3 regions of the Paenibacillus sp. F024 genome follow, and region 2 is predicted to be linked to each of the others. Evidence: riboswitches for the same ligand, from Rfam matches in the RefSeq annotation. Region 2 holds a riboswitch; each other region holds the start of a gene.
What was found. Region 2 has a riboswitch for cyclic di-AMP ahead of ACZYR9_RS04880 (C40 family peptidase). Riboswitches for the same ligand answer to the same signal wherever they lie in the genome.
Positions count from the first base shown of each region.

Region 1 (4,396 bases), on a different contig from region 2:
CGGGAAGGGCAGCTGCCGCTGCTGCCGGACCACTGTGCGGTCGTATTTGATGAAGGGCATTTACTGGAATCCGCCGCGCAGAAGGCGCTAACCTATAAATTAAAGCATGCCGTGTTTGAAGAGCTGATCACCCGGCTGCTGCAAGGGGAAATTCGGGAATCTTTGGCTGTGCTTATTGATGAGGCGATTGCGCAAAGCGAGACGATGTTTGATTTGTTCGGGCGCAAAAGCAAGGAAATTCCCGGTTCGGACCGGAAGGAGCTGCTGCTCGACGATCAGCTGCTTCAAGAGATTCACCGGTTCCGGGCGCTGCTTACGGCAATAGAAGAAGAGCTCGTGTTTGAAAGCGGTCTTCATACATTAAATGAATATCAGCTCCGCATTGTCGAGGAGCATCTGGAAATGATGCAGAAAGCATTGAGTCTGTTTCAGCGCCCGGAGTCCTTCGTATGCTGGCTGACGGAAAGCGAGAGCGGGCTGACACTGGTGATTATGCCAAGAACGGTCATGGAAGTGCTTCGAGAGCAAGTGTTTAGTACCAAAATGCCGATCGTATTTTCATCGGCTACCTTATCCGTCGACGGCTCCTTCCGATATGTGACGGATAGTCTCGGAATTGAGCAGTATTTATCCTTTTCCGTGGCTTCTCCTTACGATTACGAACACCAAATGGAAGTGATCGCGCCCTCATGGGCCGCCGGCGGGACCTTTGCAGAGAAGATGGAGGCTGCTGTCTCGCTGCTTAAACGGACGGAAGGCAGAGCTTTGCTTCTGTTCCCGACGAAAGGGGAATTGCAGCGGTTTAAACAGGAGATCACGCTGTATCCGGATTTCATCGGCACAATGCGCTTCTTGTTTGAAGGCGATCAGGAAATCAGCCATCTTATCGCTTCCTTCCAGCATGATGAACAGAGTGTTCTTTGTGCCGTCAGCTTGTGGGAAGGGCTTGATGTGCCGGGACCTTCGTTGTCTAATGTCATAATATGGTCACTGCCTTTTCCGCCTCAGGATCCGGTCTTTATGGCCAAACGACGCGCGTCGGCTTCTCCTTTTGAAGAGGTGGATTTGCCTTATATGCTTTTGCGACTACGGCAAGGGATGGGGCGTTTGATTCGTTCCCGTGAGGATCGGGGAATTGTGGCCATTCTAAGCCCGGAACTACAGGAGCAGCCCATGCTGCGAACCCATGTGGAAGCTGTGCTTCCCTCTGGAGTGAAGCTCAAGGAATCGCTTGCTTAGACGGCGTTGGTAAACTTTGTGTCATGAAATACACACGGTATCCGTGTTACAATGGTTTCCGTTCCTTCTTGGGAACGCGACATCATAAAAGGCCGAAGCTTATTCTAAGCACGGGGGAACCCATGAACTTGGGGTGAAGCCACAGCAGTGGCCGGGTGATTGCTCTTTGACCCGAATCCGACAGCTAACCTCGCAGGCCGCACAAAGGAGAGGAATGCAGTGAAAGGTTTCAAAAAATTGGTTTTGACAGGCGTTTTGGCACTTGGCCCGATCATCGGCGCAGGCGTGGTTTCCGCTGCTCCGTCGTATACGGTATCCGGTAAAGATACGATGTGGACGATCTCGCAAAAATACGGAGTCAGTCTGAAGTCGCTTATTGCCGCGAATCCTCAAGTGGCTAACCCAAATATAATATGGCCCGGAATGGCACTGAATATACCTGGTAAGGCAGCAGGTACAGGATCGGGCAACGGTTCGCAGCAGGGGACAGGCAGCACGACACAGTCTTCTTACGCCAGCCAAGTGGTAAGCCTGGTGAACCAAGAACGTGCCAAAGCCGGTTTGCAGCCGCTTGCCAGTGACAGCGCATTGACCAAGGTAGCTTTGGACAAAGCGAAGGATATGTATGAGAAAGGTTATTTTGACCACACTTCTCCGACCTACGGGTCTCCATTCGATATGATGCAATCCTACGGTATTCGGTTTTCTTATGCAGGCGAGAATATAGCCAAGGGACAAAGAACTCCACAAGAAGTCATGAACGCATGGATGAACAGCCAAGGACACCGTCAAAACATTCTGAGCCCCAACTTCAACAAAATTGGAGTGGCTTATGTCAATGGCGTGTGGGTACAGGAGTTTATTAAAAACTAATAGAAATATGAACGAAAGACCGTCACATTGGACGGTCTTTTTTGGCGTTCCTTCAGAATCTGAAAACTTAAATTTTTATTGCTGGCATCTATAGGATGTGATAGATTTTAGTGGACATGGAAATGAATGGTGGGGGGAAGGGGATAATGAAGCAGGTCAAGCATTTAAAGAGAAGGGTACTGAAGGTATCCGCCGCATTTCTGCTGATTGGAGCACTGTTCGTTTCCGGTACGTCTCCGGCAGGGGCGCAGGGTCAAGATTCGATTCCGGCTGTCGTACAGCAAACGACATCCTCAGTCGTAGCGATCATCGGCAAACCGAGCGAGAGCAAAAGGGCATGGGAGCAAAGCCGTTATAACCTGGCTCATGGAACCGGAGTCATTGTACGCAGCGAAGGATACATATTAACGAATGCGCATGTCGTAAAGGATATGAGCAATATCATCGTGGTTACCTCCGACGGCAAATCATACCCGGGGAAAACAACGCATTACGATGAGGAAAGCGATCTGGCTTTGGTCAAAATCGTTGCTTCCGGATTAACCGCCGCAAAGTTTGCCGACCCGAAAAATATCCGGGTCGGCGAATCGGTCATGGCGATCGGTACACCGTTGTCCTTTGCCCTCAGGAACTCCGTTACCTCCGGCATCGTCAGCGGAATGGAACGTTCGGTCCAATCCAAATACCAGCTGATCCAGACCGATGCGGCGATCAATCCGGGCAACAGCGGCGGAGCACTGGTAAATATGAAGGGCGAGGTTATCGGAATCAATACGTTAAAGTATGTGGAGTTCGGCGTGGATAGCTTGGGTTTTGCAATTCCGGTAGATACGGTTCAGTATGTTCTCGATCATTTTTTCAAGTACGGGAAAGTGAAGCGGCCTTATCTTGGGCTTGAACTGGGCGAAAGCTGGGAGGCGGTCGTCGGTCTGCCGTCATCGGCCGGTCTTGAAGTGACCTACGTCGATCCCGATTCACCCGCGGCGCAAGCAGGGGTGAAGCAGGGGGATGTGCTTCAATCCATCAATTCCGTCAAAACCAGCAATTTAGTGGAATATAATGAAGCGTTAAAGAAATATTTGCCTGATCAAAGCATTGTTTTGACCCTTCTATCGGGCAGCCAAACAAAGAATATCGAAGTGAAACTAGAGGAAGATCTTTCCGCAGTGACCAAGCTGGTGCAGGATGCCGGGGGCGCTTCGATTGATGCGGACCAAGGAAAAACCTGGATCGGCGACAGTCACTTTGGCTGGTCTTTGAAATATCCGGCCGGCTTAATCAAGTTTAGTCAATCCGATAACGGAAACAACGTTGTCTTTGGGGATGCCAAAGGGGAATTTGCGATCAACATTTCCATTGATGAAAAGCAAAGCAAGGATCTGTCTCCGCAGGGGCTGCTTCGCAAGCTGACCCAGCATACAGGAGATACGATATTGGAGAAACGGTATATGAATGAAAAACCTCACGCCTACGCCAAGCTCATATCCAAAGGGGATTACGGCGAATATTATGAAGCCAGAGCCTACCAGAAAGAAGACAAAATCTTCTACCTGACTTTGGTCGTAGAAAAGGAGGATAATTACCTAAACGGCATGAAACGAAACAGCTATACCGATCTTCTCGATACCTTTGTGCTTTCATTCGATGCTGCGGATACTACGCTGAAGGATATCTCGGCATATCAGGGTCAAAATACGATAACTACGGAATATGGCCTGGCCTTTGACGTCCCTTCGGATTGGAGCAAGCATGGATGGGGAAGTGGACTGCACTTCTCGAGTGAGGACGGCAAAAAAAACCTGTCGGTGAATATCACTTCCGCGGCATCGGGCGATACGCTTGAGCAATGGTCAGCACGTCAGGAGCGCCGGTTTGTTGAAAGCTACTCGGAGGGATATCGCGAGGTTCGGGGAGCGAAGGAAACGACAGCAGGGGGAACAGCTGCGATAGAAAACGTGTATGCCTATACAATGGGAGATAAATGGGAGCAGGCCCATGTCGTTTATATCATCAAAGATAAATATAAATACGAGCTGCAGGCTTCATATCCGAAAAACGAAAGCGCCGAGATGGAAGAGCTGCTGACGGAATTGCTCGAATCCGTTCAATTTTCCAAGGACACTATAAACCGCTCTCTTGGGGTGATTGAGGATATGAACGATCTGCTTGATCCGAACAAGGCCGCAACATTTGTAAGCGAAAAGTACAAATATTCTATTCAAATCCCGGAGCTATGGTTCAACGGCTATGAAAGCGAGCAGGATCATGGCTTTAACTCGTTTAG
Region 1 is NZ_JBVASZ010000017.1:51,714-56,109, reverse strand. Features, by position in the region: gene ACZYR9_RS17575 (ATP-dependent DNA helicase) at 1-1,239, shown strand, start outside; cyclic di-AMP (ydaO/yuaA leader) riboswitch at 1,320-1,453, shown strand; gene ACZYR9_RS17570 (CAP domain-containing protein) at 1,459-2,112, shown strand; gene ACZYR9_RS17565 (S1C family serine protease) at 2,259-4,396, shown strand, end outside.
Region 1: it holds a riboswitch for cyclic di-AMP, as region 2 does, so the genes downstream of both, ACZYR9_RS17570 (CAP domain-containing protein) here and ACZYR9_RS04880 (C40 family peptidase) in region 2, are expected to answer to the same signal.

Region 2 (4,396 bases):
AGTTGCTACAACAACAAAACAACATCATTTACTGGAGGTTATTATGGCTAAGGTACTTTTTGTCAAAGCAAATTCCCGTCCGATTGAGCAAGCTGTCAGTGTTAAGCTTTACCAGGCTTTCCTGGAAAGCTACAAAGAAACCCATCCCCAAGATGAGATCATTGAACTGGATCTGTTTAAGGAAAATTTACCGTATTATGATACGGATAAAATTAACGGCATGTTTAAATTGGGAAGAGGCTTGGATCTCACTCCAGAGGAACAATCGGCAGTTGAAACGGTAACTAAATACTTGGACCAATTTCTTGCCGTAGACAAGATCGTATTTGCATTCCCGCTTTGGAACTTCACTGTTCCTTCCGTACTTCATACGTACTTGGATTATCTGGGTCAAGCAGGCAAGACCTTCCGCTATACTCAAGATGGCCCTGTTGGACTGCTTACGGATAAGAAGGTTGTTCTGTTAAATGCACGGGGCGGCGTCTATTCCAGTGGACCCGCACAATCTGCCGAGATGGCCGTCAATTATGTAACCAATATTTTAAACTTCTGGGGAGTAACAGACATCCAAACTGTCATTGTAGAGGGGCATAACCAATTCCCTGACAAGGCAGAAGAAATTATTCACGCAGGAATTGTAAAAACGAGTGCAGTTGCAAGCAGCTTCTAAATGTTATCTCTCTACCGGACTTTGAGCTTACAATTAAAATGAGGATTAAGATAAGGGGACCGTCAACAGTTGGCGGTCCCCTTATCTTATGAAAAGCATGTTTTAAATGTAATCTTGTATTATTTTAATATTTTCATTGCATCAGTCCGGTTTCCGTCACAGCTGAGAAGATCGCCATGACCACGGCCTCCTCTCGTGAACCATGTCAAAAACATCAATGGCAGGTTTCAGCTTTCTAAGCCGCATTTTGAACGATTAGCCAATAAGCTCATCGTCACCGGGTATCCCTGAGCAATGGCTTTTGCGGGTGTAAAATTCTTACGGGTGAGCTATCCTTGCAGCCTTCCCGCATGGCGATCGTCTAAAAAAGGCTATCGGGACTTTCCCGATAGCCTAAGCCTGAAGCTGTTCTTTTGCGCAGCTTGTCTATATTTTATTATAGGTTTTATATTACACAACTCTCTTTGCCCCTACAAATTTAGATCCCCAATAAAAACTACCGAGAGAATCAATCTTTACACCACTGTTTGTAGCGGAGATAAACGAATTGTTTCCGACATAAATCCCGACGTGAGAGATATTCCTTCCTCTTTCAGAGAAAAAAACCAAGTCTCCGGATTTAGGTGCGTTTACCCAAGTGCCCACAGTAGCCATTTGAGCGGATGTTCTTGGCAGATATACGCCGTTTGGGGTATATACGTATTTCAGAAATCCGGAGCAGTCAAAGCCATTTGGCGTTAATCCACCCCAGAGATAAGCAGTGCCAATATACTTTTTGGCATCCTGCACGATTTTGTCCCCTATGGCCGGAGCTGGAGCAGGGGCAGCAGCTACCTTTGGTGCGGGCCTATACCAGGCAGGAGCATGATATTTCCCATCTTTACTGACAATGGCAATAAAATTATTTTTGTCCCACTGAACGAGTAGGCCAAACAGTTCGCTCACGAATCGGATTGGGACGTATACCCGCCCATCCCGGAATACCGCTTTCGTACCAAAATTCTGCTTTTTGCCGTTAACAACGGCTTCCGATGAACCGGATGAGAAAATCACCGATTTTCCCGGTCCTTCAACCGTCACTTTCATTTGTTGTCCATTTTTTTCCGAACTAATTTTATACCCTAATTTTTCGGAAACGAAACGGACAGGTACCATTGTGTTTTGGTCTTTATCAATGAAAGGCTGTGCATCAGGAAAGCCGACAAGCTGATCATCGACTTGAACCCGAACATCATAGTTGTACATTGCGGCGTAGGTTGTAGGGGGTGGCAAGATACCGGACAACAAAATTGCACTCGATAATACGAGCGCCGTACCCAATTTCTTCAAAATCTCTTCCTCCAATGAGCCTCCGAGGTTAGTTGACGGGTTCGGGAAGAGGTTTCCCTGGTCTGCTTAAACAATCAAACGTTCACCCCAATTAAAAAGTCCCCCGTACCAATGAACTGCGTATTCATTAGATTCGGCAAAAATTTTGTCTCACAATTACAAAAATATCATACGCGAAACTAGCACATATACCCAATCATTGACGAAATTTCGAACCTTTTATGTATTCATCTCCTGTTTTTCTATATATATCAAAAAATTAAAAAGTTAACTAAGTTTATGAAGTTAATGATTAACAAATTGTCCAATTCATTAGCATTGTCCTGAAAAATATGTAAATATAATATAATGATTCCTTATATGACAAAATGGACCAACGAAAAACCTCCATTGGCCCACTTGATTTAGGAACGCATGGGAAGGGTAAGCAAAGTAAAAAGCTATTTAACCATGTACCAATTTTTGCGCCTCTGAGATCAACTGCTCCCCTACCAGCTTCAGGCGAGCTTTCATTTGGCTAAGGTCAGCCCGCTCAGCATGGAGCCGCTGCTTTCGTTCGCTCACCATTTTTCTGACATTCGATGGATTTGGACCGCCAGTTCCGTTGCGGACCTGTATATTAAGCTCAGGATCAAGCGCCTGACGAACCGCTTCAACATTAATCCCTAATGGTTTACCGAATAATGCATGGCATCCAGCCTCTAAATCTAAGACCGTGATTTCCGTCGCCTTCTTTCCTGCTGCCAGTGTCTCCGCAACGACTCGCCCGACGATGTTATGAGCGATACGAAAGGAAAGCCCTGTCTCACGTACGATCACATCTGCCAGTTCCGTTGCCGTACCGAACCCGATCTTGGCCGAATGAAGCATAACGTCTGGACGGATGGTTAATGTTTGGAGAACACCGTTGATTAATTCAAGTGTCACGGCTGAACGATCTGCAGCTTCGAGTGCCGGCACGTTGATAGCACTGACCCCGTCATTTACGTCACTCAGAGAGGTGTTTTTCGTACTGGCGAGCACAGTAGTTAGAGAGCCACAAACATGAGCCGCACTTGCTTTGGTGTACTCCAACGCTTGCGGATTCTTTTTTTGGGGCATGATACTGCTCACAGTGGAGTAAGCGTCTGACAACTCAATAAATCCATATTCCATTGTGTTCCAGTTCTGCAGATCCAATGCGACACGTGATAGATTTGTCATTAAAATGGCAAGAGCAGCAGTGGCTTCGTGGACATCATCTCGGCACGAAACCCCATCGTAGGCTACTTCAACTATCTCTTGGAATCCCAGGACCGACGCTGTATACTCCCGGTCTATAGGGAAGCCAGAGGTCGTTAAGGCACCTGATCCCAACGTGCAGCGATTAGTTTGGGACAAAGCTGCCTGAATTCGGGCATAATCCCTACTTAACAGATCGGCTAGCGTCAGCATGTAATACCCAAGGGTAATCGGCTGTGCATGCTGGGAGTGTGTATATCCGGGCATGATCGTTTCGGCATGCATATCGGCTAGGTTCAATACGGTATCCCGCAAGAAAATCAAGCTGGTCAGCACACCACAGAGCTTTTCACGCAGGGCCAACCTCCACGTAGTAGTGTGAAGATCGTTTCGGCTGCGAGCGGTATGAAGCCTCCCTCCGACCTCTGGACCCAGTTTTCGGATTAGGTAACGTTCCACGTAGGAGTACATATCCTCTAATGTATAGTCAATTTCCAGCACATCGGGTCCAGCTGATCGAAGCTCCAGGATTTTACTCAAGATCTGACGCATCTCTTTCGTTTTGACAATATCTTGGCGAGCTAGCATCAACCCGTGAGCAAGATGCACCATCATTTCCGCTTCGAAGCAATAGTTTAGTTCCCTTTCGACAGAGGGGGCATAGTAAGCGCGCACCATGACTTCAGCCGGAGGCAGCTTAACACGCTCGCGCAGTGAAGTTACAGGATCTTGATGATGACCTTCCCGTAATTCTTGAGTTCTATCTTGAGATTGCTCATTTGTTGGCATTGAAACGTCCCTCCCGCTTAATTACATGCTGTCGGATGATTCGCGGTTCGTTACTGGCTCTATTTTTTCACTTCGGCAACAACCTTCTTCATTTCATCGGCACCCCACTTGGCAGCCTCTTCCGGCGGGGCATTCTGAAGCAATACCTTTTGCACTACCATCGATGTAATATTCCGGGCGACAATCGAACCGATATACGGATTATTTTGACCCGTCAGTTGGACGGAACCATCCTTCACCACCATCCCTGCCTCAACCGGAAAATCTGCACTGTTTTTAGTGTCAAAGCTTGCATTAACCAAGTCATTGCGTCCCTTGAACACTTCTGGAAACTCGCCATTTAGCATCTCATTCTGTACCGATTTCAGAGGTGGAATCAGATGAGGG
Region 2 is NZ_JBVASZ010000002.1:219,757-224,152, reverse strand. Features, by position in the region: gene ACZYR9_RS04885 (FMN-dependent NADH-azoreductase) at 44-670, shown strand; gene ACZYR9_RS04880 (C40 family peptidase) at 1,121-1,999, opposite strand; cyclic di-AMP (ydaO/yuaA leader) riboswitch at 2,002-2,148, opposite strand; gene argH (argininosuccinate lyase) at 2,444-4,009, opposite strand; gene ACZYR9_RS04870 (ABC transporter substrate-binding protein) at 4,069-4,396, opposite strand, start outside.

Region 3 (4,396 bases), on a different contig from region 2:
TAACGGAGGAGCCGCCTGTGGAGCGCCAGGCCGTATTTACACCGCAGGTGCGCAGTGAGATGCTGGCGAATGTGGAGCAGGTGAAGGACGGGATGACACGCCAAGGAACGGTGCTTGTGGATTCTCGTGAGGAAAAGCGTTACCTGGGGATGGAAGAACCGATCGATTCGGTTGCCGGACATATTCCGGGAGCGAAGCCGTATTTCTGGAAAGAAGGATTGCAAGCTTCAGGAGGGTGGAAGGATTCCCCGGCGCAAAGGGCCAGATTCGCCAACCTGAGCAATGCCGATGAAATCATCGTTTATTGCGGTTCCGGCGTGACGGCCTGCCCTAACGTGCTGGCACTTAGCGAGGCCGGCTTCGACAACGTCAAGCTGTACGCGGGCAGCTGGAGCGATTGGATCAGCTACAAGGACAACCCGGTAGCGACGGGAAAAGAATAAGGAATGGCCGTTTCCGCTTCGGACGCGGGTTGGAGGACTGCGATCGTTTGCCGTTTGGCGACCGATCCAGTCCTTTTTATATGATTTTGGCTGGGGCTGCTTTCGCCTTTACGAGTCGGTATCGACGGATTTACGCTGACCGGACCGTAAGACGTCTTTGTATACGTCAATCGCTCTGGCTCGCGAGGCTTTCAAGTCTACGATGGCGTGCGGACGCGGCCGGTGAATTTCTTTGTCGGTCAATCGGGCGAGCTCGGGCAGCCAGCGGCGGATATAGGCCCCTGAAGGGTCGTACGTTTCCGATTGGGTTACCGGATTCATAATCCGGAAGTACGGCACGGCATCGAAGCCGAGCGAGGCGCACCAAAGCCAGCCTCCCCGGTTTAACACGTTGTCGTAGTCGGCGAGCTTGTAACGGAAGCAGCGCTCTCCATAAGGGAAGGGACACAATAAATTTTTGGTCAGAAACATCGCGGTAATCATGCGCAGCCGGTTGGGCATCCAGCCGGTCGCGTTCAGCTGGGTCATGGCGGCGTCAATAATCGGAATGCCGGTGCGCGCTTGCGTCCAGGCTCTGAAATGCTGAGAATCCAGAGCGGAGAAATCGTAGCGTTTCTCATATTGGAAGTAGTCGGGATCAAGCCACGATTGATAAATGTAGAAATCGCGCCAGGCAAGCTGGCGAAGCCAAGGCTCCACAGCGGTATCGCCAACCATCAGCCGTTCGTAGACCATGCGAACCGACATGGCGCCGACGTTCAGGTGACGGCTCATACGGCTGGTCTCGTCGCGGGCGAAGCGGTCGCGTCCTTCGGCGTAGCCTGCAAGACGTTCTCCGAGGAAGTCTGCAAGCGCCTGCTCCGGCTCGGGCAGCTCCGGCAGAGCGCCCGGAGCCAGCAAGGCGCTCAGCTCCGGCGGGAGAGGGAACGCTTGCGCCACACCATCGGCGAGCGGGACCGTCCGGAGGTCGCCGATGGTTACTGCAGACGCCGGGCGGTACCGCTCGTGCAGATACTCACGCCAGCGGCGGTAGAACGGCGTGAAAACCTTGTACGGCTCATCCCGCCCGGACCAGCGCTGAAAGTCGCGCAGGTCGATAAGCGGCAGCTCGCCGTACGCGGTGACGCGCACGCCGTACTGTTCAGCTGCCTCGCGCAGTGCGCAGTCCCGGACCGTCGCATACGGGGTGTAGTCCTCGTGGAACACGAGCTCCTCCACCGGATGCTCCGCGAGCAGCCGGCTCAAAGCGGCCTGCGGCTCGCCATAAAGCACGTGCAGCCGCTGGCCGGCTGCCGCATAAAGCTGCTGCAGCCGCCGGACATGCTGCAGAAAATTGACGCCGCTGTGCTCGCGGTGACGTTCCTGTTTCAGCAGGAACGGGTCGAGCAAAAGCACATGCAGGCTGGGGCAGCGGCGTTCGCGGATCGTGACGAACGCCGGCATATCCTCCACCCGCAGATCCTTGCGGTGCAGAAACAAGATCAAGCCTCATACGCCCCTTTACAGCCGGATCCGGCAGGTTTATTTGAAATATAGAAAGCCCTGCAGGCTTGTCCGTCCGGTGCGTCCGTTTATACGAACGATCGGATCGGGCCAAACGCTGAGGGCTTCCGAAGTTGCATTGCGAATCCGTTGACCGTATCAGTTGGTGTCGGTCATCAGCTGTTGATACTGCTCGTCCGACAAAACACGTCGGGCTGTCACATAACGATTGGCGTAGTAAGATTCGCTCATTTCACTAATCGTAACGCCTTTGTTCGTAGCGGAGTGGTAGAACATGCCGTTTCCAACATATACGCCCACATGGGAAATGCCTCTGCCGTCGGTGTTGTAGAACACGAGATCACCGGGACGGAGCTGGTCTTGGGCTACCCATTGACCCGCTTGGGCTTGGCTTTTGGAGGAACGAGGAAGATCGATACCGAACTTGTCGAACACCCAAGAAGTGTAGCCGGAGCAGTCAAAGCCGCTGGTCGTAGTACCGGCCCATTTGTAAGGCGAGCCTAAACCCGCGTTTACCGCTGCGCTTAGCGGGGTTTCAGCAAATGCGCTGCCTACGGAAACGCTGCAAAACATAGCTAAAGAAAGTGCAAAACCTACAAGCTTCTTCTTCAAAAAATGTTTCCCCTTCCGGTGCCTACGAGGTTAGCTGAAGGGTTCGGTTGAAGGTTCCCTATGATCACTGACGGTGTCGAGATCAATTCACCCGGTTAATGGATCCCCCGTTTTCTTAAAACAGAAATTCGGCAAAATTTTCATTTTTTTGATTCCGAGTAGATATATTCGGGAAAAAATGCACTTTTCCTTCCTTTGTCACAAAATTGACATATTTTATCCGTTTAAAGTGAAACCTTTTTGTTTAAGGAAATTCGGGATATGAAATCACCCCTTTATAGAAAAGCACAAAACGGCGGCGCTTTTCCGCCTGACGTGGTTCAACAGCTTGCGACAGCACAAACGCACCGGTCGGAATGACCGGTGCGTTTGCAATCTTTTCATATGGTGTTCGCTACGCTTTCTCCGTCCAAAGCGCATATTGTGTGCTGATGGCCCACACTTTGAAGAACATTTGAACAAGCCGGTATGCCTGTAATCCGACCAAGGCCAAAAAGCCGGCCCAGAAGAACGCGGATGCCATCACGGCGGCGGACACCGCCAAAGCGATGCCTGTTACGGTAAGAGAAGCCAGCATAATGGCAGGCAGATGGCGAATCACAAACAGCATGGTAAAGATTGCAGATCTGCCATCGGCCTTTCCGATTTGAAGGAACAGGAAGATCAGCTGAAGCATAAACCAATAGACGATGCAGCCGGCTATCGCCGGCGCCAGCGCTTTCCCAAAGGCCATATAGGAAGCTTGATGTCCGTACAGCTCTATCGAATGGGGGATCAGCCAGTAGAGCGGGGAGAGCATCAGCGCCAATTGGACCGCGTAGAGGCCGAGGAAGGGAAGAGACAGCTTTCGGATGCCTTCCACGAACCGGTAGCCTGCATTCAAGTCCCGATGACGAAGCGAGTAGTATACTCCTGCATTGAGCATCGGATGGACCAGCATTCTTAATCCTAGAAGGCTGATTCCCCACCACCAAAACGGCTCCAGCAAATCCGTCTTCATCATCTGAAAATGACCTTCTATCCAGAATATCTGCGAAGCGGTCACTGGCAGGTCGCTCCCCGGATAACGATGCAGGAGGGGGAGGACGACGGATTGAATCAGCTTATACAGCACGACGCCCCAAATGAGATGATATATAAAGAGGGTAAAGACGGCAAAAGGCTGCTCACAGGCTAAGCTCCAGCCCGTTTTGATCCGGTTCCACATGTTCCTCACTCCCCTCACCATGCGACCCAGCCGAACAAGGTCTCCAAAATTTTCACAACGCTCATGTTCCATCGCAGCGATAGCTGCGAATCGACTTCCGTTTTCATATAGCTGTTGATCCGTTTGTTCTCCAGCACGATAACGTAATCCGGGTCTATAGCCGCCCACCTCAGCGGAGCGGCATGATTCAGCTTCATGATGACCTCGCTGTCGGCGCCGTCCCAGGTTTTATCGAGCTGCGTGCCGTCGGCAAAATGGAACCGGACAGGTACGTTGGGATAGGTACCTCCAAGCTTGCGCAGCTGTACGCTGTTTTCATAGTAGGTTTGGCCATTATCTGTCACCTGCTGCACTTTGATCCCGGTGATGGCGTAGTCGACCATCATGCCGCTATAGACATATTGGTCAAAAAACGGCTTCCAGTCGGTTTTCGTTACATCTTCTGCGACTTTTTGAAAATCCGTTGTGGTCGGGTGCTTGAACTTCCAGCGCTGAAAATACGTTCGCATGATCTTGTCCATGGTCTCCGGACCGACCTGACGTTCCATGGCTTTGAGCACCAGCTTGGCCCGGGTATATACATTTTCGGCATAGTGATGGTGTCCGTCATAGCTCCAGGCGTTCTTCTTGA
Region 3 is NZ_JBVASZ010000009.1:146,929-151,324, forward strand. Features, by position in the region: gene ACZYR9_RS11900 (sulfurtransferase) at 1-443, shown strand, start outside; gene ACZYR9_RS11905 (cryptochrome/photolyase family protein) at 552-1,928, opposite strand; gene ACZYR9_RS11910 (C40 family peptidase) at 2,085-2,558, opposite strand; cyclic di-AMP (ydaO/yuaA leader) riboswitch at 2,563-2,702, opposite strand; gene ACZYR9_RS11915 (hypothetical protein) at 2,953-3,765, opposite strand; gene ACZYR9_RS11920 (M1 family metallopeptidase) at 3,780-4,396, opposite strand, start outside.
Region 3: it holds a riboswitch for cyclic di-AMP, as region 2 does, so the genes downstream of both, ACZYR9_RS11910 (C40 family peptidase) here and ACZYR9_RS04880 (C40 family peptidase) in region 2, are expected to answer to the same signal.